Regions from separate parts of the Streptomyces sp. NBC_01166 genome, predicted to be linked through region 1. Evidence: riboswitches for the same ligand, from Rfam matches in the RefSeq annotation. Region 1 holds a riboswitch; each other region holds the start of a gene.
The links. A riboswitch is a leader RNA that binds a small molecule or an ion and turns the genes downstream of it on or off. The one in region 1 is predicted to bind cobalamin.
Positions count from the first base shown of each region.

Region 2: it holds a riboswitch for cobalamin, as region 1 does, so the genes downstream of both, OG379_RS09410 (cobalamin biosynthesis protein) here and OG379_RS03250 (ABC transporter substrate-binding protein) in region 1, are expected to answer to the same signal.
Region 3: it holds a riboswitch for cobalamin, as region 1 does, so the genes downstream of both, metE (5-methyltetrahydropteroyltriglutamate--homocysteine S-methyltransferase) here and OG379_RS03250 (ABC transporter substrate-binding protein) in region 1, are expected to answer to the same signal.

Region 1 covers NZ_CP108613.1:646,306-653,696, forward strand. Annotated here, with positions in the region: gene OG379_RS03235 (PRC and DUF2382 domain-containing protein) at 1-650, shown strand, start outside; gene OG379_RS03240 (ABC transporter ATP-binding protein) at 708-1,538, opposite strand; gene OG379_RS03245 (FecCD family ABC transporter permease) at 1,535-2,566, opposite strand; gene OG379_RS03250 (ABC transporter substrate-binding protein) at 2,617-3,690, opposite strand; cobalamin riboswitch at 3,720-3,907, opposite strand; gene OG379_RS03255 (hypothetical protein) at 3,990-4,160, opposite strand; gene OG379_RS03260 (acyl-CoA dehydrogenase) at 4,157-6,007, opposite strand; gene OG379_RS03265 (carbohydrate kinase) at 6,054-7,004, opposite strand; gene OG379_RS03270 (type B 50S ribosomal protein L31) at 7,100-7,363, opposite strand.
Region 2 covers NZ_CP108613.1:2,028,052-2,035,442, reverse strand. Annotated here, with positions in the region: gene OG379_RS09420 (putative cobaltochelatase) at 1-1,929, opposite strand, end outside; gene OG379_RS09415 (cobyric acid synthase) at 1,926-3,476, opposite strand; gene OG379_RS09410 (cobalamin biosynthesis protein) at 3,473-4,417, opposite strand; cobalamin riboswitch at 4,546-4,675, opposite strand; gene OG379_RS09405 (hypothetical protein) at 4,987-5,211, opposite strand; gene OG379_RS09400 (anion permease) at 5,224-6,474, opposite strand; gene OG379_RS09395 (class II aldolase/adducin family protein) at 6,721-7,380, shown strand.
Region 3 covers NZ_CP108613.1:7,956,736-7,964,126, reverse strand. Annotated here, with positions in the region: gene OG379_RS36020 (pirin family protein) at 1-932, shown strand, start outside; gene OG379_RS36015 (GNAT family N-acetyltransferase) at 929-1,267, shown strand; gene OG379_RS36010 (glycoside hydrolase family 43 protein) at 1,317-2,849, opposite strand; gene OG379_RS36005 (carbohydrate deacetylase) at 3,099-3,998, shown strand; cobalamin riboswitch at 4,059-4,280, shown strand; gene metE (5-methyltetrahydropteroyltriglutamate--homocysteine S-methyltransferase) at 4,439-6,757, shown strand; gene OG379_RS35995 (GH92 family glycosyl hydrolase) at 6,828-7,391, opposite strand, start outside.

The DNA.
Region 1 (7,391 bases):
CGACGTCCGGGACCGGAACGGGAGCCATGGGTGCCGCGGGTGCGGCCGGGGCAGCCGGTGCGGCCGGCACCGCCCGCACGACCTCCGGCGGCCAGGCGAAGACCACCGGTACCACCGCCGGCATGGGCACCACCGGTGCGGGCAGGCACCGCGACACGGAGACCTCCTCCACGTCCCGCCCGCTCGCCGGAGCCGGAGCCGAGCGGTCCGCCGCGGGTGCCGGCGGCCGTGAGGAGATGGTCCGGTCCGAGGAGCAGCTCCAGGTCGGCACGGAGGAGTACGAGAGCGGAAAGGCACGCCTGCACAAGTACGTCGTGACCGAGAGCGTCACGCGGACGGTGCCGGTGTCCCACGAGGAGGTGCGCGTGGTGCGCGAGCCTCTGCAGCCGGGCGAGAAGGTCACAGGTGTGAAGGGCACGAACGACCTCGGCGAACAGGACGTCGAAGTCACCCTGCACGCCGAACGAGCCACCGTCCGCAAGGAGGCTGTCCCCGTGGAACGGGTCCGTCTCGAAACCAGCAAGGTCACCGAGCAGAAGGAAGTCTCCGCCGAGCTCCGCAAGGAGAAGATCGACTACGCGGACGGCAAGGACGACATGGGCAGCGGCAAGGACATGGGCGGCGAGTTCGGCCAGGGACGTCGTCGCTGACCCCTCACACAGCGGCGAAAGGCCGCGCGACAGAAGCGAGGGGCGGACCCGGGTGGTTCACGGGCCCGCCCTCTCGTCGCACTGCCGCCGGTGGACGGCCTCTCCCGGCAGGAACCGCACGGAGGGGCGCCCGTCGGGCCCTTCCGGCGTGACCACCGCGCGTACCCGGTAGACATCGGCGATGAGTTCCTCGGTGATCACCTCCGAGGGCGTTCCGCCGACGACCACCCGGCCTTCCTTCATGACCGTGACCCGGTCGCAGAACATGGCGGCCAGATTGAGGTCGTGCAGCGCGACCACCGCGGTGACGGGCAGCGCGGTGACCAGGGAGAGCAGCTCCAGCTGGTGCTGGATGTCCAGGTGGTTGGTGGGTTCGTCCAGCAGGAGTTCACGCGGTTGCTGGGCGAGGGCGCGGGCGATCTGCACCCGCTGCCGCTCACCACCCGAGAGGGTGTGCCAGGACTGTGCGGCACGGTCGGCGAGCCCGGTGCGCGCCAGGGCCTCGCGCACGGCGGCGTCGTCCTCGGGCCCGGGCGCGGACCAGGCCCGCCGGTGCGGGATGCGGCCGAGGCGTACGACGTCCAGCACGCTCAGGTCGACCTGCGTGACCGCGTGCTGGTCGACGACGGCCACGCGGCGGGCCACGCCTCGCCGGCCGGTCTCGGCGAGCGTGCGGCCGTCGAGGGTGACGACGCCGGCGCCGGGGGCGAGTACGCCCGCCATCACCCGCAGCAGCGTGGTCTTGCCGGAGCCGTTGGGCCCCAGGAGCCCGACGGTGGTGCCGGGCGGCGGCGCGATGCTCACTCCGTCGAGGACGAGCCGCCCGCCGGCCTCCCTGCTGACCCGGTCGGCCCGCAGGCCGTCGCCGGGGACCGCTGTCCGGTTCACGCGCTCCTCCGGGTGCGGTGGAGGATGAAGACGAAGACGGGCACCCCGATGAGGGAGGTGACCACACCGACCGGGACCTCCTGCGGGTCGAGGACGGTCCTGGCAAGGGTGTCGACCCAGACCAGGAACACGGCTCCGGCGAGGGCGGTCACCGGCAGCAGCCGCCGGTGCCCCGAACCCGTCAGCGCCCGGGCGGCGTGCGGCAGGACGAGGCCGACGAAGCCGATGGCGCCCGCCGAGCTGACCAGCGCCGCCGTCAGGAGCGCGGTGGCGCAGAGCAGCACGATCCGGGTGCGCCCCACGTGCACCCCGAGGGCGGCCGCGGCGTCCTGGCCGAAGGCGAAGGCGTCGAGCGTACGAGCGTGGCCGAGGCAGATCAGCAGCGTCACGGCCAGCACGGCCGAGCACATCCATACATCGCTCCAGCCCACCCCGCTCAGCGAGCCGAGCAGCCAGAAGAGCACGCCCCGGGTCTGCTCGGCGTCGGCGGCGGTCATCACGACGAAGGACGTGAGCGCGGAGAAGAGCTGCATGGCCGCGACCCCGGAGAGGACGACCCGGTCGGTGGATCCGCCGAGGGTGTGGCTGAGCAGCAGGACGAGGGCGAACGAGCACAGCGCCCCGACGAACGCGCCGCCGGAGACCGACACCGCTCCGCCGCCGACACCCAGGACGACGACCACGACCGCCCCGGTGGACGCCCCGGAGGAGACGCCGAGGACGAAGGGGTCCGCGAGCGGGTTGCGCAGCAGCGACTGCATCACGGTGCCGCACACCGCGAGCCCGGCCCCGCACACCGCGGCGAGCAGGGTGCGGGGCATGCGCAGGTTCCAGATGATGCCGTCCCGGATCGGGGTCAGCCGCCCGCCTCCCAGGCCGAGGTGCGAGGCCACCGCGGACCAGACGTCCGGGACGGAGATACGGGCGGGTCCGATCGTGACGGCGACCGCGACGGACAGGAGCAGCAGGGCGACCCCCGCGCTCCACAGGACGCCGTCGCGCAGGATCCGGGCTCCGGGGGCGGTCAGCGCCGCGGACGGCTGCTCCGCCCGTACGTCCGGGGCGCGTTCGGTCCTCGTCACCCCGCGAGCCCGAACGAGCGCAGCCCCGCCGCGACGCGCTCCACGCCCTCCACGGTCCGGATGGTCGGGTTCATCGCCTGGCCGCTCAGCAGGACGTACCGCTTGTGCCGGACGGCGTCCATGTTCTTCGTGGCGGGGTTGGACTCCAGGAACTCGATCTTCTTCGCTGCGCTCTCGGCCGTCTGCGACTTCCGGGTCAGGTCCCCTATGACCAGCACGTCGGGGTTCCGGTCGGCGACGGTCTCCCAGTTGATCTGAGGCCATTCCTCGTGGGTGTCGTCGAAGACGTTCTTCGCGCCGAGCTCCTCGGTGATGATGCCGGGGGCGCCGCAGCACCCGGCCAGGTACGGGGCCTCGGAGTTGGCGAACCAGTAGAGCATCGTGGTGCCGGACGCGTCGATGTCCGCGGTCGCCCTGTCGACGCGGCCGCGGAGGCTCTTCACCAGCTTCTCGCCCCGCTCCGGGACGCCGAACACCTTGGCCAGGTCGCGTACTTCGCCGTAGACGCGGTCCATGGTCAGGGGCTCGGAGCGGGAGCCGTCACTGCTGCCGGTGTTGTCCTTGCCCGCGCAGTCGGAGGGTGCGAGGTACGTGGGTACGCCGAGCTCCTCGAACTGGTCGCGGGACGCCACCCCGCCCTTGCCGAGGGTGGATTCGAACGAGGCGCTGACGAAGTCGGGTTCCTCGGCGAGGACCTTCTCGGAGGAGGGCTGGTTCTCGGCGAGGCGCTTCACCGTGGATTCGTCCTTCTCCAGACCTTTCATCACCGGGTCCGTCCAGGTCGCGGTGGCGGCCAGCCTGTCGGCGAGACCCAGGGAGAGCAGGATCTCCGTCGATCCCTGGTTGAGGGAGACGGCGTGACGCGGTGCCGCCTCGACGGTCACCGTACGGCCGCAGTTCTTGAGCGTCACGGGGAAGCCGTCGCCTGCGGCGTCCCGTGCTGCGCCGTCGGGAGTGCTCCCATCTCCGCCGCAGGCCGTCAGAAGGACAAGTCCCGCGATGAGAAGGGCTGTTCGGCGTACGGTGCTGGCTATGAGCGGCACGGAGACCTCGGCGTTCTCTGGGCTCATGCGCGGAGCCCGTACGGAGTTCCGCTCCCGGTGCGGAAGCGGTTGCCAGCAGGTCTTCGGACTCGGGTTCGTCCGGACAGGGCGCCTTCCCGGTGCACCCGAGGGTGTCCCAGTGGCTGTGGCCCCGCCCGTCCCCCTCACCGCTGCGCGTCAGCTCCGGATTCGCACCGGATTCCCTGACTCCACGTGGAGTGTGACTGGCGTCTGCAAGCTATCACGCGGCGCGGGGCGGCCTCGCGGGCCGTGGCCGGTACGGCGGGGGGCTTCTCCCTCTCCGTACCGGCCGGCCGTCAGGCGGGTCAGCCCTTGGGGCGAACCGATTCGCCGCCGTCGGCCTGCGGCTTCCCGCCGCGGCGGGCAAGCACGGACGTCGTGCCCCAGTAGGCGAGCAGGACGGCGCGCAGTCCCAGGATCTCCAGGTGCTCGCCCAGGCGGCAGCAGACAGCCCGCCCCCTGCCTCCGGCGCTCATCGGGCGTCCGCCGGGCGGGTGTTCCACGGGCCCCCGGGATCGTCGTACGCGTCCGCATAGCCGGGCCCGGCGATCGGCCAGTCGGCGAGCAGTTCCTCGGGCAGCGCGAAGGAGTCGGCCAGCTCCGGGGCGTGCGCGGCGACGGCCGTGAGGAGCTCCTCGACGGCCTCGGGCAGGGCGTCCACCTGAGCGGTGCTCAGGAGGCCGGCGGCCAGCAGGTCGCCGCTGTTGCGGGACACCCATTCGAGGGCGAACAGCCGCTCCAGCTCCCCGAGCCGGTCCTTGGCCGCCCCCTCGGGCAACGTCGCGCGGGCCTCGGCGTAGGCCTCGGCGGCCTGCCGGTACGCGTAGGCCTCGACCCCGCGCAGGGCGGGACCCGAGGCCGCGTTCCACCGGCCGAGGGTGTCCGCGTCGGGGGCCCGCAGCGCACGGACCCTGGCCCGGGCGAACCAGATGTCCTGGACCGAGGCGAGGAGCCGGCCCAGGAAGTACGGGTCGGCGAGGTCCCCGGGGTGCGGGGCCCGGTCCGGGGCGTCGTCACCGCCGGGGTCGGCGGCGAAGAGCATGTCGGCCGCCGCCTTGGCGTACAGGGCGATGTTGTCGCCCTCCGCGGTGATGGCCCCCTCCACGCCCGTGACGAGTTCGGTCATGCCGTTGTTCTCCAGCAGCGCCTGCGCGCCGCAGCGTTCACGGCTCTCGACGATGACATCGCGGGCCCGCCAGGTGATCCACGCCTTGGCGACATCGACCAGTCGCACCGCGTCCGTCCGGGCGCGCTCGTCCGTACAGGCTTCCCAGCGTTCCTGCGCCCTGCGGTACAGCAGGCTCATGGCGAAGACCATGGCCATGGCCGAGGCGAGCGGACCGTGGTGCGTCCGGTGGGCGTTCACCGGCACCGGTGGGGCGCCCCGTGAGCCGGAGATCATCCGGTGGCCGCCGTAGCGTACGGCGACCGCCAGGGTCGCGCGGGCCGAGCCCGCCGCGCAGGCGCTCATGGAGATCCGGCCGGGGGTGACCCGCCCGATGGAGGTGAGGAAGCGCCGCCGCCTGTCCCCCGGCTCCGTTCTGAACTCCTCTGGCGCGTCGCCCTCCCCGGCCGGTCCCAGCAGGGCGTCCCGTGGCACGAAGAGCCGGTCGAACGAGGTCAGGCAGTGGTCCACCGGGCTGCCCATCCGGGCCGGGAGCCGCCGCACCCGGATACCGGGCAGCGCCTGCGCGTCGTCGGTGAGCGGCACGAGGAAGAGGCGTACCCCGTGGTCGGAGCCGTCGGCCACCAGACGGGCGGCGACCAGGCCGGACTTCGCTCCGCCCGCCGGGCTGGTGTTGGGCATGAACTTCTGCGCGCCCGGGTTCGGGGTGTGCAGGACGAAGCCGTCCCGCTCACGGTCGTAGGTGGCGGTGGTCTCCATGGCCGCGGCGTTGTTGCCGTGTGCCACTTCCGTGCAGAGGAAGGTGCCGATGCGCCGCATCGACAGATAGTCCGACAGGTCGCGGCGGCCGGCGCAGTCGTGGTCGAGGAGGCTGCCGAGGAAGAGGTTGTAGTGGATGCCCGCCACGGTGGTCAGCGCGGGGTCCACCGGGCCGAGCCAGGCGTGCAGGGCGGCCAGCGCGCGGGGATCGGCGGCGAGGCGCGCTCCGCTGTCGAGGGAGAGGTTGAGGATCCGCAACCGGTCGTAGGCGAGGTCCAGTCGCTCTTCTGGCGTTCCGCCGACGGGGCGGCGGAACGGTTCTGTGCTGATCAGCCGCTGCCAGAATCCGTGCTCTCGGCGGAATTCCGGACCGAGGATGACGCCGGTCAGCAGTTCGGTGGTGGACGGTGGGGCGGTGTCGGTAAGGGTCACGGTCATAACGAAATCAACGACCGTGGTGCGGGCGAGGACACCGCTGGACGGTCTACGGCTCCGGGACCGGCACGCCGGTAAGGGCCGCTGCCAGCTCCTCCTGGTCGGGAGGCAGGGCGCCCGCCCGTCCGACGGTCACGGCGGCCGATGCCACGGCGTGGCGCAGCACGTCGCCCAGGACTGCGGCGTCCAGCGGGCGCAGCCGAGCGCGGGCCTGCCCTCCGAGCAGTCCGTGCGAGGCCAGGGCGTGCAGCGTGGCGGACATGAAGGCGTCGCCTGCGCCCACCGTGTCCGCGACCCTGACGGGTGGCGCGTCGGCGCTCACGGTCCCGCCCGGCAGGAAGGCCGTCGCCCCTCCGGCACCGCGGGTGACCAGGACGACCGCTGGCCCGGAGCGCAGCCACCGCTCGGCGGCCCGCTCCGGCGCCTCGTCCGGGTACAGCCACCGCAGGTCCTCGTCGCTGGCCTTCACGATGTCGCTGAGCGCGACCCAGCGCTCGGCGCGGCGTACGGCACGGGCGTGGTCCCCCATCAGTCCGGGCCGGACGTTGGGGTCGTAACTGACGGTCGCCGCCGCGCGGAGTGACCCGACGAGCTCCAGAACGGTGTCCGCACCGGGGTCCATGGCGGTGGCGAGGGACCCGGTGTGGACGTGCCGGGGCGGCTCCCCGGACCACGCGACCGGGCCCAGCGTCCAGCTGATCTCGAAGCTGTACGTGGCCCGGCCCGCCTCGTCGAGGTCCACCGTGGCGGCGGGAGTGGGCGCGCCGCTGCCGTCGTCGAGGACCCGTACCCCGGCCGAAGCCAGGTGCTCCTCGATCAGCCGCCCGTCGGGGTCCGGGCCGAGCTGGGTGATCAAGGTGGTGCCCCGGCCCAGTCTGGCCAGACCGTACGCGACGTTCGCGGGGCTGCCGCCGGGGTGGGTCCGGTCCGGCGCGCCCGGCAGCCGGACGATGTCGGCGACGCATTCGCCGATGACCAGCAGGTCGGGGCTGTCGGGCATGGGGGCGGGTCTCCTGGAGAACGCGGGCGGTCGTGGTGAGGGGGCGAACCGCCGCCGATTCTGCCCGGGTGCGGGGAGCCGTGGTGACCCGGGGCTCAGGAGGCGCCGTCGCGCCCCTCGTCGCCGTAGCGCCGCTCGAACTTGGCGACCTGCCCCTCGGTGTCGACCACCCTCGCCTTGCCGGTGAAGAACGGGTGGCTCTCGGCGGAGATCTCCACGTCGATGACCGGGTAGCTGTTGCCGTCGTCCCAGTCGATCGTCTGCTCGCTCGACGCGGTGGACCGGGTCAGAAAGGCGTACCCGGCGGAACGGTCACGGAAGACCACGGGACGGTACGACGGGTGCTTGTCCTGCTGCATCTCTGCTCCTGGAGGTACGGGGATCTCG
Region 2 (7,391 bases), 1.4 Mb from region 1:
GAGCTGTGCGGCGAGCCCGAGGCGTACGATCCCCGACTCGCAGTCCACGACGACCGACGCGGTGCCCTCCGAGGCGAGCAGCCGTCCGGCCCGCGCCGCCAGCGCCACCGGGTCGACGCCCCCGGTCGCCCGGCCGTCCGTCACCACGACGAGGAGCGCCCGCCGTGACGGATCACGCAGCCGCTCCACCCGCAGCACGTCGTGCGCCTTGAGCAGCCCGGCGGCCAGCGGGGTGCGCCCGCCGGTCGGCAGCGTCTCCAGCCGCGCCGCGGCCGCGTCCACCGACGACGTGGGCGGCAGCGCCACCTCGGCGTCCTTGCCCCGGAAGGTGACCAGACCGACCTTGTCACGGCGCTGATAGGCGTCCAGCAGCAGCGACATCACCGCCCCCTTCACGGCGCTCATCCGCTGCCGGGCAGCCATCGACCCGGAGGCGTCCACGACGAACAGCACGAGATTGCCCTCGCGCCCCTCCCGCGTCGCCTGCCGCAGATCGTCCCGCCGTACGACGAGACCCCGCCCCGAACGCCCGCGCGCCCGCTGGTGCGGAGCCGCCGCCTGCACGGTCGCCGCCAGGTGAAGCTTCGTCAGCGCACCCTCGGGGCGCCTGGATCCGGTCGTCCGCCCGTGCTCGGTGCGCGCCCGGGACCGTCGCCCGGCCGCGCCCTCGCCCAGTCCGGGCACGCTGAGCATCTTCGTACGGAACGGCTCGCCGGCCCGCACGGGCTGCTGTTCCCCCGCACCGCCGCCGGGCGTGGGCGCGTCGCCGCTCCCGGTCTGCTCCGGGCCGGGCGCGTCGGCACCGCCGTCGTCGGGGCCATCCGTGTCCGTACCGCCGTCCTCGGGGCCGCCGCCCTGCGGGGGCACCCCGCCGCCGGGCCCGTCGGGGTCCGGATCGTCGTCGCCCCCGCCGTCGCCGTCCGCCGCGTCCTGGAGGGCCTCGTCCAGCTTGTCCTCGTCCAGTCCGGGCGCGTCGAACGGATTGCGCCGGCGCCGGTGGGGGAGTGCCAGGAGCGCGGCCTGCCGCACGTCGTCCGCGACGACCTCCTCGCGTCCCGCCCATGCGGCCAGCGCCGTCGCGGTGCGGGCCATGACGATGTCGGCGCGCATCCCGTCGACCTCGAACGCCGCGCACGTCGCCGCGATCTGCCGCAACACGCCGTCGCCGAGCACCACATGGGGAAGCAGGGCGCGCGCGGCGACGATCCGCTCGCGCAACGCGGCCTCCTCGTCGGCCCACCGCGCGGCGAACCCGTCCGGATCGTCGTCGTAGGCGAGCCTGCGCCGCACGACCTCGACACGCAGGTCCGTCTCACGCGAGGCCGCCACCTCGACGGTCAGCCCGAAGCGGTCCAGCAGCTGAGGCCGGAGCTCGCCCTCCTCCGGGTTCATCGTCCCGACCAGCAGAAAGCGCGCCGCGTGACGGACGGAGACACCCTCCCGCTCCACGTACGAGGCACCCATGGCCGCCGCGTCGAGCAGCAGGTCCACCAGGTGGTCATGGAGGAGATTGACCTCGTCGACGTAGAGGATCCCGCGATGGGCGTCGGCGAGGAGCCCCGGCTCGAAGGCCTTCACGCCCTCCGAGAGAGCCCGTTCGATGTCGAGGGCGCCGACCAGCCGGTCCTCCGACGCGCCGACCGGAAGTTCCACGGTCCGCGCCGGACGCGACACGCCCGTACCCGTCTCGTGGGGACCGTCGGGACACGCCGGATCGGGCGCTCCCGGGTCGCACGAGAAACGGCACCCCGCCACGACCGCGACCTCGGGCATGAGCGCGGCGAGCGCGCGTACGGCGGTGGACTTGGCGGTGCCCTTCTCGCCGCGGACCAGGACCCCGCCGACGGCGGGGCTGACCGCGTTGAGCAGGAGCCCCAGCCGCAGATCGTCCTGTCCGACGATGGCGGTGAAGGGATAGGGCGTACTCACAGGGCCTCCTCTGTCGCAACCACAACTGCATGACCGGGCGCGGGCGGCGCACCCGGCGGGATGAACGGCAGCCCCTGCGGCGGGCCGGTCTCGATCAGCCGCCACAACGCGTCCGTGTCCGCGTGTTCCTCGATCAGATCCCCCAGCCGGTCCAGCTGTTCCGCCCGCAACGCCCCGAAGCTCGTGTCCGGCGCCGCGGTGAACCGCCGCCCCGCGGCCCGCGCGACCTCGCCCAGGAACGCCCGCCGGAACGCGTCGCTCTCCAGCGAACCGTGCCAGTGCGTCCCCCAGACCGAGCCCACCCGGCACCCGTCCAGGAACGGCTCGCCGCCGCTCACCTCGGCGACCCCGTGGTGGATCTCGTAACCCTCCACCGGCTCCCCGAGCGCCGACCCGACGGGCCGCCCCAGGACCTTCTCCCGGCCGAAACGGACGCGGACGGGCAGCAGTCCGAGCCCCTCGACCAGCCCGGCCCGGGACTCCACGTCGTCCTCGATGCGCTCGCCCAGCACCTGGAACCCTCCGCAGATCCCCAGCACCGGGCGGCCCTCCGCGGCCCGCCGCACCAGCGCGTCGGCCAGCCCCCGCTCGCGCAGCCACGCCAGCGCCTTCACGGTGCCCCGTGTCCCGGGCACGATCACGAGGTCCGCGTCGACGAGCTCCTCCGCCCGGTCCACGAACCGCACCACCACACCCGGCTCGGCCGCCAGCGCGTCCACGTCGGTGAAGTTCGACATCAGCGGCACGGCGCACACCGCGACCCGCAACACGTCCTCGCCGTGCGGCGGCGCCACGACCGACTCCCGTACGGTGCCGCGCATCGAGACCCGCAGCCCGTCCTCCTCGTCGATGCCCAGCCCGTGGGCGTACGGCAGCACCCCGTACGTCCGCCGCCCCGTGAGCCCGAGCAGCATGTCGAGACCGGGCTCCAGCAGCGACACGTCACCGCGGAACTTGTTGACGAGGTAACCCGCGACCAGCGACTGGTCCTCGGGGCTCAGCAGCGCCGTCGTGCCGAAGAACGAGGCGAACACACCGCCCCGGTCGATGTCGCCGACCACCAGCACGGGGAAGCCCGCGGCCCGGGCGATGCCCATGTTCACGATGTCCGTGCGCCGCAGATTGATCTCGGCAGGACTGCCCGCCCCCTCACAGATCACGGCGTCATACGTGCCCCGCAGCTGCTCCAGACAGTCCACGACCGTCCCCAGCAGCGCCTCCTGGCGACCGCCGTGGTAGCCGCGCGCACTCATCTCGCCGACCGGCTTCCCCATCAGGACGACCTGGCTCGACCGGTCGCCGCCCGGCTTGAGCAGCACCGGGTTCATCAGCGCGGACGGCTCCACCCGGGCGGCCTGCGCCTGCATCGCCTGGGCGCGGCCGATCTCCGCCCCCTCCCGGGTGACGAACGAGTTCAGCGACATGTTCTGCGCCTTGAACGGCGCGACCTTCACCCCCCGGCGCACCAGCCACCGGCAGATCCCTGCCGTGACGACGCTCTTCCCCGCGTCCGAGGTGGTCCCCGCGACCAGCAGCCCGCCGCTCATCCGACTCTCCGTCCCATGGCCGACCGCCCCGCCGCGCACACGACGAGGGCCAGCACACTCACCCGGCGCGACAGCCGCGCCGCGCGTTCGATGTCCGTGACCCGCACGTCCCGGCCGGCCTCGCCGTTGAGCACCGGCCGGTGCTCGACCCGCCCGCCGTACGCGAGGGTGCCGCCGAGACGTACGCCGAGCGCCCCCGCGAACGAGGCCTCCACCGGGCCCGCGTTGGGGCTGGGATGCCTGTCCGCGTCCGCCCGCCAGGCCCGGACCGCCTCGCGCGGGCGCCCCCCGGCGGCCACGGCGAGCACGGCGGTGAGCCGGGCCGCGGGCCAGCCGGCGACGTCGTCGAGCCGTGCCGACGCCCAGCCGTAGCGCCGGTAGCGGGGCGACTTGTGCCCGACCATGGCGTCGAGGGTGTTGACGGCCCGGAAGGCGACCAGTCCCGGCACTCCGCCGAGCGCGCCCCACACGAGGGCTCCCACGACGGCGTCGGAGGTGTTCTCGGCGACGGACTCCACCACGGCGCGGGCGATCTGCTGCCCGTCCAGCGACTGCGGGTCGCGGCCGCACAGATGCGGAAGCCGCTCCCGGGCCGACTCGATGTCCCCGGCGGCCAGCGCCCTGCCGATGGCGCGGGCCTCGCGCCCCAGCGAGGTGCCCCCGACGACGGACCAGGTGGCGGCGGCGGTCAGCGCCACGGCGGCGGCGGGACGGTTCCGGGCGGCACGCGCGGCCAGGGCGGCGGCGCCCGTGGCACTCCCGGCACAGACGAGCGTGTGCAAGGCGCCCCAGCCGCGGTGGTCGCGCCACAGGCGGCGCTCGGCGCCCGCCGCCGCACGTCCGAAGGCGGCGACGGGGTGACCACGCCGGGGATCACCGAACAGCAGGTCGGCGATCAGGCCGGCGGCGGCTCCGTACGCGAAGATGCGGTCGGCTCGCACCGCTCAGCCGGCCGTCGCGCCTCGGAGGACCTTCGTGACAGGTGGTGAAGCGACCGACGCAGGGCAGCCAGACATGGCGTATGTCCTCACTCAGGGTCCGCGCCCTGGTTCGACGTGACCGGCGACGAGAGTCTCCTGGCTTCCGGATCCGCAGTTCCTCCGGCCTTCCAGCCCGCGGTGGCGGGCCGTGACTTCCGTGTGGAGGCTGCTCCCCGGTGACAGTGGCGGGACCGCGCCGGATTCGCACCGGCTTCCTCTCCTGTCGCCGTAAGGCCGGCCGGCACATGGGGGCGGCGTCGCGGGCCTGGGCACGCACTCTGCGGCGTTGGCGTCAATCAACAACGCTCCGCGTTGCCTCAATCCTCCGCCTTGCAGCTGCACGCACCCAGGCCCGCTCCTTCACCCGCCCCCCATGTGCCGGCCGGCCTAAATGGCTCCGGCAGTCCACCATGCCCCGTGAATGCCCGTCAACCTGCCGCTGACCTGCGAGGCTTCAATGTGCTCAGACGCACACCGGGCCGGACACACGTGGTGTGTCCGGCCCGGTGCGGGAACCCGCGTGGGAGCGGTCAGGCGACGATCAGATAGATCCCGTACGCGACCGCCGCCGCGCACAGCCCGAAGCAGGCGTACGCGCCGGTGCGCACCAGGCCGTTGCCACCGCCGCCGCCCTGCGCGGTCGACGTCTGCCGGGCCATGCCCGTGATGCCGAGGGTGAAGAGGCCGACCAGTGCGACGGTGACCACGAGGCTGACGCCGAAGACGGACGCGAGAGCTGCCCAGTCGATGTTCATGCGGATCCGTCCTTACACCGTGGCCGGGTCGGCCGGGGTTCCGGCCGTCGTGGCCGGGGCCGAGATGGTGGTCTTGAGCTCCGGTACGACGACACCGGCCGGCGGCGGGCTGACCGCGGAGATGGCGGTGGTGACGACGCCCGCGGGCTCGGCCTCCGCGTTCACGTTGGTGTGGTCGACCGGCTTGCGGCGCGACAGCAGCCAGATGGCGCCGGAGCCCGCGACGAGAAGGACGGCGACCGCCCCGACGCCCCAGGGCCCCTGCTTGGTCAGGAACTCGGCGCCCGCGCCCATCAGACCGGCGGCCGGCAGGGTCAGGCCCCAGGCGACGAACATCCGGGTGGCGGTGGACCAGCGGACCACGCCTCCCTTGCGTCCGAGGCCCGCGCCCATGACGGCACCGGAGCAGGACTGCGTGGTGGAGAGGGAGAAGCCGAGGTGCGAGGAGGCCAGGATGACCGTGGCCGCACTGGTCTGGGCCGCGAAGCCCTGCGGCGGACGCAGGTCGGTGAGGCCGCTGCCCATGGTGCGGATGATGCGCCAGCCGCCGAGGTAGGTGCCCATCGCGATGGCGATACCCGCGGAGGCGATGACCCAGACCGGCGGGTTGGAGCCGGGGGAGAGGACGCCACCGGTGACCAGGGCCAGGGTGATGATGCCCATGGTCTTCTGCGCGTCGTTGGTGCCGTGGGCGAGAGAGACGAGACCGGCCGAGGCGATCTGGCCGGCGCGGTACCCCTTGGCGGTCGACTTCAGCTGCGCCTCGTCGGTGATCTTCCGGTTCAGGCGGTACGTCAGCTTCGTGGCCAGCAGCGCGGCGAGACCGGCCACGACCGGGGCGGCGATCGCGGGCAGCAGGACCTTGGTGACGACGGTGCCGCCGTTGATCGAGGACCAGCCGGCCGACATGACCGCGGCGCCGATGAGGCCGCCGAAGAGTGCGTGGGAGGAACTGGAGGGCAGGCCGACCAGCCAGGTCAGCAGATTCCACAGGATCGCGCCGACGAGCGCCGCGAAGATGACCTCGGTTCTGAGGCCGTTCTCGTTGATGATCCCGCCGGAGATCGTCTTGGCGACCTCCACCGACAGGAACGCGCCGACGAGGTTGAGAACGGCGGACATGGCCACCGCTGTCTTGGGCTTGAGAGCGCCGGTCGAGATGGTGGTGGCCATCGCGTTGGCGGTGTCGTGGAAACCGTTCGTGAAATCGAACACGAGAGCTGTCACGATCACGATCGCGAGCAGCAGCGTGATGTGTTCCATTTACCCAGGCAATCGTTCGACGTCATTGGCACGTGGAACGTAAGCAACCAGGGTGAACGGAAGATGAACTGGGCAGGGCGGCACGGTGACCCCAACCGTGTGCACCGGTTCCGCTTGTGTGCGCCAGGGGTGGGCCGGACCGCGGCCGCCGGTGCGGGGCCCGGTGCCGCCCGATGTGGGGGATCTTGACCGATGCCGATTCAGTCCGTCGGGGAGACATCGGTCACGTGACTCTAGGATCCCCGTATGGGTGACATGGATGAGCGTGCTGTCGAACAGGCGTGGGCCGGTGTCGTCGCGACGGCACGGAGGACGGCGGCGGACGGCCTGGTCGTCGGAACCTCGGGCAATGTGTCGGCCCGGGTGGGCGACATCGTCCTGGTCACCCCCAGCGGGGTGCCCTACGACCGGCTCGGCCCCGGGGACGCCGTCGCCGTCGACCTCGAAGGACGCCAGGTCCTCGGCGACCTGGTCCCGACCAGCGAACTCCCCCTCCACCTGGCCGTCTACCGGGGCAGCGACGCCGCGGCGGTCGTCCACACCCACGCCGTGCACGCCACGGCCGTCTCCACCCTCGTCCCCGAGGTGCCGCTCATCCACTACGCCGCCGCCCTGCTCGGCGGCCCCGTCCGCACCGCCGCCTACGCGCGCTACGGGACGCCGGAGCTCGCCGACAACATGCTGGCCGCCCTGCGCGACCGCACCGGCTGCCTGCTGCGGAACCACGGCACCGTCACCTACGGGCGCACCCTCGACGAGGCCTACGACCGCACCGCCCAGCTCGAATGGATGTGCAGGCTCTGGCTCACCGCGAGCTCCGTGCCCGGCCACAGCCCGAGCCTCCTCACCCCGGCCCAGCTGCACGACGTCCAGGACGCCCTGAAGGGCTACGGCCAGCGCGGCTGAGCCCGGCGCCG
Region 3 (7,391 bases), 7.3 Mb from region 1:
GCCCCGGCGTGGAGGTGCTGACGGCGCGGGACGTACCGCTGGGCGGTCCGAGGGCGATGACGGTGCGGCGCACGCTGCCGCAGAGGGCCCGCACGCTCATCGGGGCCTGGTGCTTCATCGACCACTACGGCCCCGACGACGTCGGCGTGACGGGCGGCATGGATGTGGCCCCGCATCCGCACATCGGCCTGCAGACCGTCAGCTGGCTGTTCAGCGGTGAGATCGAGCACCGTGACAGCCTGGGCAGCCACGCCTTCGTACGCCCCGGAGAGCTCAACCTGATGACCGGTGGCCGGGGCATCAGCCACACGGAGGTCTCCACCCCCGGCACCACGGTCCTGCACGGTGTCCAGCTGTGGGTGGCGCTTCCCGGTGAGCACCGGGACGCGGCGCGCGACTTCCGGCACCATGTGCCGGACCCGGTCCGCCGGGACGGCGCCGTGATCAGGGTGTTCCTGGGCTCCCTCGCCGGAGACACCTCCCCCGTCCCGGCCTTCACCCCTCTGCTCGGCGCCGAGATCGTCCTCGAACCGCACGCGACCGCGATCCTCGACACGGACCCGGCATTCGAGCACGGCCTTCTCGTCGACCAGGGGAGCATCCGTCTGGACGGAACGCTGCTGCGAGCGGCCGAGCTGGGCTACCTCGGCCCGGGGCACGGGGAAGTCACCCTGGTCAACGAGACCGACGCCCCCGCCCGGGCCGTGCTCGTGGGCGGAACACCGTTCGACGAAGAGATCGTCATGTGGTGGAATTTCGTGGGCCGCAGTCATGACGACATCGTCGAGGCACGCGAGGAGTGGGAGGCAGGCTCCGACCGTTTCGGCCACGTCGACGGCTACCCCGGCGCCCGCATCCCCGCCCCGGCTCTTCCCAACGCCACCATCGCACCGCGTGGCAACCCGACACGCCCGAAAGGGAGCACCCGATGACCCAGGCCGACGCCCCCGTCGTCCGTAACGTCGACGCCAGGCACCGCTACGAGATCCTGGTCGACGAAACGAGCGCGGGGTTCACCGCCTACCGCGACCGCGACGCGCAGCGCGTCTTCTTCCACACCGAGATCGACGACGCCTTCGCGGGCCGGGGCCTGGCCTCCGTCCTCGTGCGGGAGGCGCTCAGCCACGTACGGGACACGGGCAAGCGGATCGTGCCGGTCTGCCCCTACGTGGCCAAGTTCCTCAAGAAGCACGAGGAGTTCTCCGACATCACCGACCCGGTCACGCCCGAGATCCTGCAGTGGCTGGAGACCACCCTGGCTCGCTGAGCACCCGCGCCGTCGCCCGCCCGGACGGCGGCCGGGTGGCGGCGCTCCGTCAGGCCGGCCGCAGCTCGAACCAGTCGAAGGCCAGAGTGCCCCGGGTCGCGTACATGCCGATGACCCGGCCGGTGAATCCGCCCGCGACCTCGGTGGTGAGGTAGCGGCCGTCGAGCTCGGCGAGGATCTCGAAGGAGCCGTCGTCGGTCTCGAACCCCAGTCGAAGGGTGTCGGGGCCGCCGACGCGGAGGCCCGCGTCGGCATCGGGGTCCTCCGGACGGACGGTGACGGTGGGCGGCAGGACTCCCGTGGTGGTCACGTCGACGCGCAGCGTCAGAGGCCCGGCGGGCACGGCCCGTTCGGCGACCGTCCGGCGCAGCGGGCCGATGCGGGCGACCGCACGGACCACGCCGTCCTCCGTCTCCACCTGGTAGTGGTGGGCCTCGTCGAGCCGTACGGCGAGGCCGCCCCGGCCTCCTTCGCCGACGTCGACCCGCGTCCGCGCCTCACAGTCGGGGTCGCGCTGGCGCCGCCCCACGAACAGCGCGCCGGGCTTGTCCATGCCGTCCGCCCGGGCGTGCAGCACCAGGTGGCCCGGCCGCTCGTCGAGGCGTGCGTCAGCCGGATCGCGGCGCCTCAACGTCACCCAGCAGGGTGCCGGCACCGGCGAGTCGAAGTCGTCGCGGTGCGGCTCGGCGGGCCAGGGGTGCTGAGCCAGGCCGGGAGCCTCCGCGCGGAGTTCCAGCGGCCCCGGCAGCGGCCACTCGCCCTCCCACCGCACCGGCGCCAGGAACGTCTCCCGTCCCATGCCGTGGAACCCCGGGGTGTCCCCGCGGGGCCGGGTGCCCAGCAGCACCATCCACCAGGTGGAGTCGTGCGCCTGCACCAGATCGCCGTGGCCGGTGTTCTGCACCGGGTGTCCGGTACTGCGGTGGGAGAGGACGGGGTTGTCCGGGTGCGGTTCGAAGGGCCCCGGCAGCGAGCGGGACCTGGCGAGCGACATCGCGTGCCCGCGTTCCGTTCCGCCCTCCGACAGCAGCAGGTACCACCAGTCGCCGATCCTGTAGAGATGCGGGCCCTCGGGGTACTGGAGCCCGCTCCCCGACCACATCTCCACCGGCTCGCCGAGCAGTTCGCCCGTCTCCGGGTCGATACGCACCCCCCGGATCCCGCCGTCGGAGTACACGCACCAGCAGCCCCCCTCGTCGTCCCAGGCCAGATCGGGATCGATGCCGGGTATGCCGACCCGCACGGGGTCCGACCACGGACCTGCGGGGTCCTCGGCGGTCACCAGGACGTTGCCCGCACCGGCGACCACGGTCGTGATCATCCAGAAGCGGCCGTCGTGGTGCCGCAGCGTGGGGGCGTAGACCCCGCACGACGACGGAGCCGTGTCGGGGAGGGCCAGCTGCGACGGGCGGTCCAGGGCGTGTCCGATCAGCCGCCAGTGCACCAGGTCCCGGCTGTGCCACAGCGGTACCCCGGGTACGTACTCGAAGCTGGACGTCGCCACGTAGTAGTCCTCGCCCACGCGGCAGATGCTCGGATCCGGGCTGAAGCCGGGTATCACGGGATTGTCGAAGAGCACCACGGGCTGTCCTCAGGCTCGGGCCAGGACGGCGTCCCAAGGCCATGATCGTCGAAACGCTTCGAAGATGGCAGCCCGGCGTAGGCGTGTCAATAGACCCGTCAGGACTCGGGTTCACATGCGAGAAGTTCGAGGGAACGGAGTTCCACGGAGCAAGCCTCGGACACATTCCGCGACTCCCCGAGAGATTCAGTCGAAGCGCTTCGACGAAATCCGTGTGCACAACCTCAGGACGGGGAACAGACTGCGGGCATGGATGAAGAAGGCGTCGAACCCGCGATCATGACGTCGCCGGCGCGGTGGAACCGGCTTCTCGGGTTCCCGGCCGATGCCCGCCTGCTGATCGTCAACTGCGACGACTTCGGCATGTGCCCCGCGGTCAACGCGGGGGTGATCGAGTCGATCGAGGAGGGGATCGCCGGCTCATGCAGCCTCATGACCGTGTGTCCGGCGGCCCCGGACGCGATGCGGCTGCTCCGGCGAAGGCCGGGGATTCCGTTCGGGCTCCACCTCACCATGGTGTGCGAGACGCCCGACCGTCCTTGGGGCCCCCTGACGGCCAGGGAGAGGGTTCCCTCCCTGCTCGACCCGGCGGGCAATTTCTTCGAGCCGACGACCGCAGGGCGGTCCGCCCTGCTCGGCCGCGTCCGGCCCGACGAGGTCGAGACCGAGTTCCGCGCGCAGATCGACGCCGTCGCCGATGCGGGCCTCATGCCCACCCACCTGGATTTTCACTGCCTGGCCGACGGAGGCCGCGACGACATCCTCGACCTGACCGTGGGGCTGGCCGCGGAGTACGGCCTCGCCGTCCGCGTCTGGCTGGAGCCGGGGCTGCGGGCCATGCGGCGAAGAGGACTGCCCGTGATCGACCATGACTTCCTCGACAGCTTCTCCCTCCCGGTCGAGGACAAGGCGGCCCGTTACGGCCGGCTGCTCCACGACCTGCCGGCCGGACTCAGCGAATGGGCGGTCCATCCCGGTCTCGCCGGCCAGGAGTCACGGAGCACCGACGGCGACCACCATGTGCGGCGTACGGACCACGAGTTCCTCACGTCGCCGGAGGCCCGGGAAGCGGTGGCCCGGGAGGGCGTCACGCTGATCGACTACCGGGCCGTTCAGCGCGTATGGGCCAGGAACACGGGTCCTGTCTGAGCCGGCGCCGGCACCATCCGCATCCTGGACCTGGCGCACCGCGTCCTCGTACGGCCCCGTAGGCTGGTGGGTGCAGCTGGTTCGCCCCCGTCCGCCAGGCGGGGCGCGTCGCAAGAGGGAACCCGGTGGAATTCCGGGACTGCCCCGCAGCGGTGAGCGGGAACGACCGCCGTCATACGCACTGGGTCCGACGTACCGGACCTGGGAAGCGACGGCCATTAGGTGTCCTCACGCAGGACGTGCCCGCGAGTCCGAAGACCTGCCATCTGCCCGCGCGCGAACGAACGCGCGCGGACATCCCGGTGACCTCGAGGGCGGGTCGGCGTACATACCGGTCGGATCACCGCGTCGGTCGACACGGTCCCGTCCGTTACGTCGCCCCTTCGCGCCCTCGTCCCGTCCCCGGGATCTCAGGGATTCATCTCGCGAAGGAGATCTCCGTGACCGACGAACACGCGACCGCGGCAGCGCGGTCCACTGTGTACGGCTACCCCCGGCAGGGACAGAACCGGGAACTCAAGAAGGCCGTCGAGGGCTACTGGAAGGGCCGGGTCACCGCCGACGCCCTCCGTACCACCGCCGCCGAACTCCGCCGTGCCAACTGGCAGCAGCTCAGCGATGCCGGCATCGACGAGGTCCCGACCGGCGACTTCTCGTACTACGACCATGTGCTGGACACCACCGTGATGGTCGGAGCGGTCCCCGGCCGCCACCGGGAGGCGGTCGCCGCCGACGCACTCGACGGCTACTTCGCGATGGCTCGCGGCACGCAGGACGTCGCCCCGTTGGAGATGACCAAGTGGTTCGACACCAACTACCACTATCTGGTCCCGGAGCTGGGCCCTGACACCGACTTCACCGCGGACTCCGCCAAGCAGGTCGCCGAGCTCGAGGAGGCCGTCGCCCTGGGGCTGGCCGCCCGGCCGGTCCTGGTCGGTCCGCTGACCTACCTGCTCCTCGCCAAGCCCGCCCCCGGTGTGGCCGCGGACTTCGACCCGCTCACACTCCTGGACCGTCTGCTGCCGGTGTACGCCGAGGTACTCGCCGACCTCAGGGCGGCCGGGGCCGAGTGGGTACAGCTCGACGAGCCCGCACTCGTCCAGGACCGCGGCCGGGCCGAGCTGGAGGCCGCCGAGCACGCCTACCACCGGCTCGGAACGCTCACCGACCGGCCCAAGCTGCTCGTGGCCTCCTATTTCGGCCTGCTCGGCGAGTCCCTTCCCGTTCTGGCCAAGGCCCCGGTGGAAGGGCTGGCGCTGGACTTCACGGAGGCAGCAGCCGCGAATCTGGACGCCCTGGCCGCCGTCGGCGGGCTCCCCGGCAAGCGCCTGGTCGCCGGGGTCGTCAACGGGCGCAACATCTGGATCAACGACCTCGAGAAGTCGCTCTCCGTCCTGGGAACCCTGCTCGGGCTCGCCGGACGGATCGACGTGGCGTCCTCCTGCTCGCTGCTGCACGTCCCTCTCGACACGTCAGCCGAACGGGACATCGAGCCTCAGGTCCTGCGCTGGCTGGCCTTCGCCCGGCAGAAGACCGCCGAGGTCGTCACCCTCGCCAGGGGCCTGGACCGGGGCACCGGAGCGATCGCGGCCGAACTCGCCGCGAACCGGGCCGACCTGGCCTCCCGCGCCCACTCCCCCGTCACCCGGGACCCGGCCGTCCGCGCCCGGACCGCCGCGGTGACCGACGCCGATGCCCACCGCTCCCAGCCGTACGCGGAACGGGCGGCGGTGCAGCGCGCGCACCTCGGCCTGCCCCTGCTGCCGACGACCACCATCGGTTCGTTCCCGCAGACCGCCGAACTGCGCACCGCCCGCGCCGCTCTGCGGTCGGGCCGCATCGACGCGGCCGCGTACGAGGAGCGCATCAAGGCGGAGATCCAGGAGGTGATCTCCTTCCAGGAGGAGACCGGCCTGGACGTGCTGGTGCACGGTGAGGCCGAACGCAACGACATGGTGCAGTACTTCGCGGAGCAGTTGACCGGCTACCTCGCGACCCAGCACGGCTGGGTCCAGTCCTACGGCACCCGCTATGTCCGTCCGCCGGTCCTGGCCGGGGACATCTCCCGCCCCGGGCCGATGACGGTGGGATGGACGACGTACGCCCAGTCCCTCACCGGCCGTCCGGTCAAGGGCATGCTCACCGGGCCGGTCACGATGCTCGCCTGGTCCTTCGTCCGCGACGACCAGCCCCTCGGTGACACCGCCCGGCAAGTCGCCCTCGCCCTGCGTGACGAGGTGAACGACCTGGAGTCCGCGGGGACTTCCGTCATCCAGGTGGACGAACCCGCACTGCGCGAGACGCTGCCGCTGCGCGCCGCCGACCGCCAGGCCTACCTCGACTGGGCGACCGAGGCGTTCCGGCTCACCACCAGCGGGGTGCGGGCGGACACACAGATCCACACCCACATGTGCTACGCCGAGTTCGGTGACATCGTCCGGGCCATCGACGACCTCGACGCCGACGTGATCAGCCTGGAGGCGGCCCGCTCCCACATGCAGGTCGCCCACGAGCTGGCGGAGCACGGATATCCGCGGGAGGCGGGACCCGGCGTGTACGACATCCACTCGCCCCGCGTGCCGAGCGCGGAGGAGGCCGCCGAGCTGCTGCGCACCGGCCTGAAGGCGATCCCCGCCGGGCGGCTGTGGGTCAACCCGGACTGCGGGCTCAAGACCCGTGGCTGGCCGGAGACCCGAGCGTCGCTGGAGAACCTCGTGACCGCGGCCCGCACCGTGCGGGGCGAGCTCCGGGCGTCCTGACGACCCGGACCGGCCGGGGCGCTGGGTGCGCCCCGGCCGGTCCGGCTGCGGACAGAGGTTGTTCAGTGGATCACTTGAGGGCGGGCGGTGCCGCGTCCGCCGAGGTGCCCCACCGGGAGGGCTCCGTGCCGACCTCGAAGGACAGGTCGCGTGTGCCGCGGATGTCCTCGGTGGTCAGGTAGGTCTTCCCGTACGCGGCGCCGTCCGTCCGCGCCGCCTGGATGTAGCGCGCCGAGTCGGAGGTGCCCGGAGCCTTCACCGTCAGGCGGCCCTTGGGGTAGTAGCGCCGGTCGAGGGTCAGGTCCACCCGCTCGAAGACGGGGGTCGACAGGCCCCAGGTGTCGGTGCCCGGCTGGACCGGGAAGATCCCGATCGAGGAGAGGACGTTCCAGGCGGACATCGTCCCCAGGTCGTCGTTCCCGGTCATGCCGGTCGGGGTGTCCGTGAAGAGCGTGAGCGCGGCGTGCACCACGTCGGTCGTCTTCCAGGGCTGCCCCGTGGAGAGGTAGGTGTACGGGGCGATCAGGTCGGGCTCGTTCTGAGGGTTGTACTTGTCCGCGTTGTAGTAGTCGTACGGCCCGTTCACCCACACCTCGCGGGCGGTCTTCGCCGGGTCCTGCAGCAACTGCTCGTA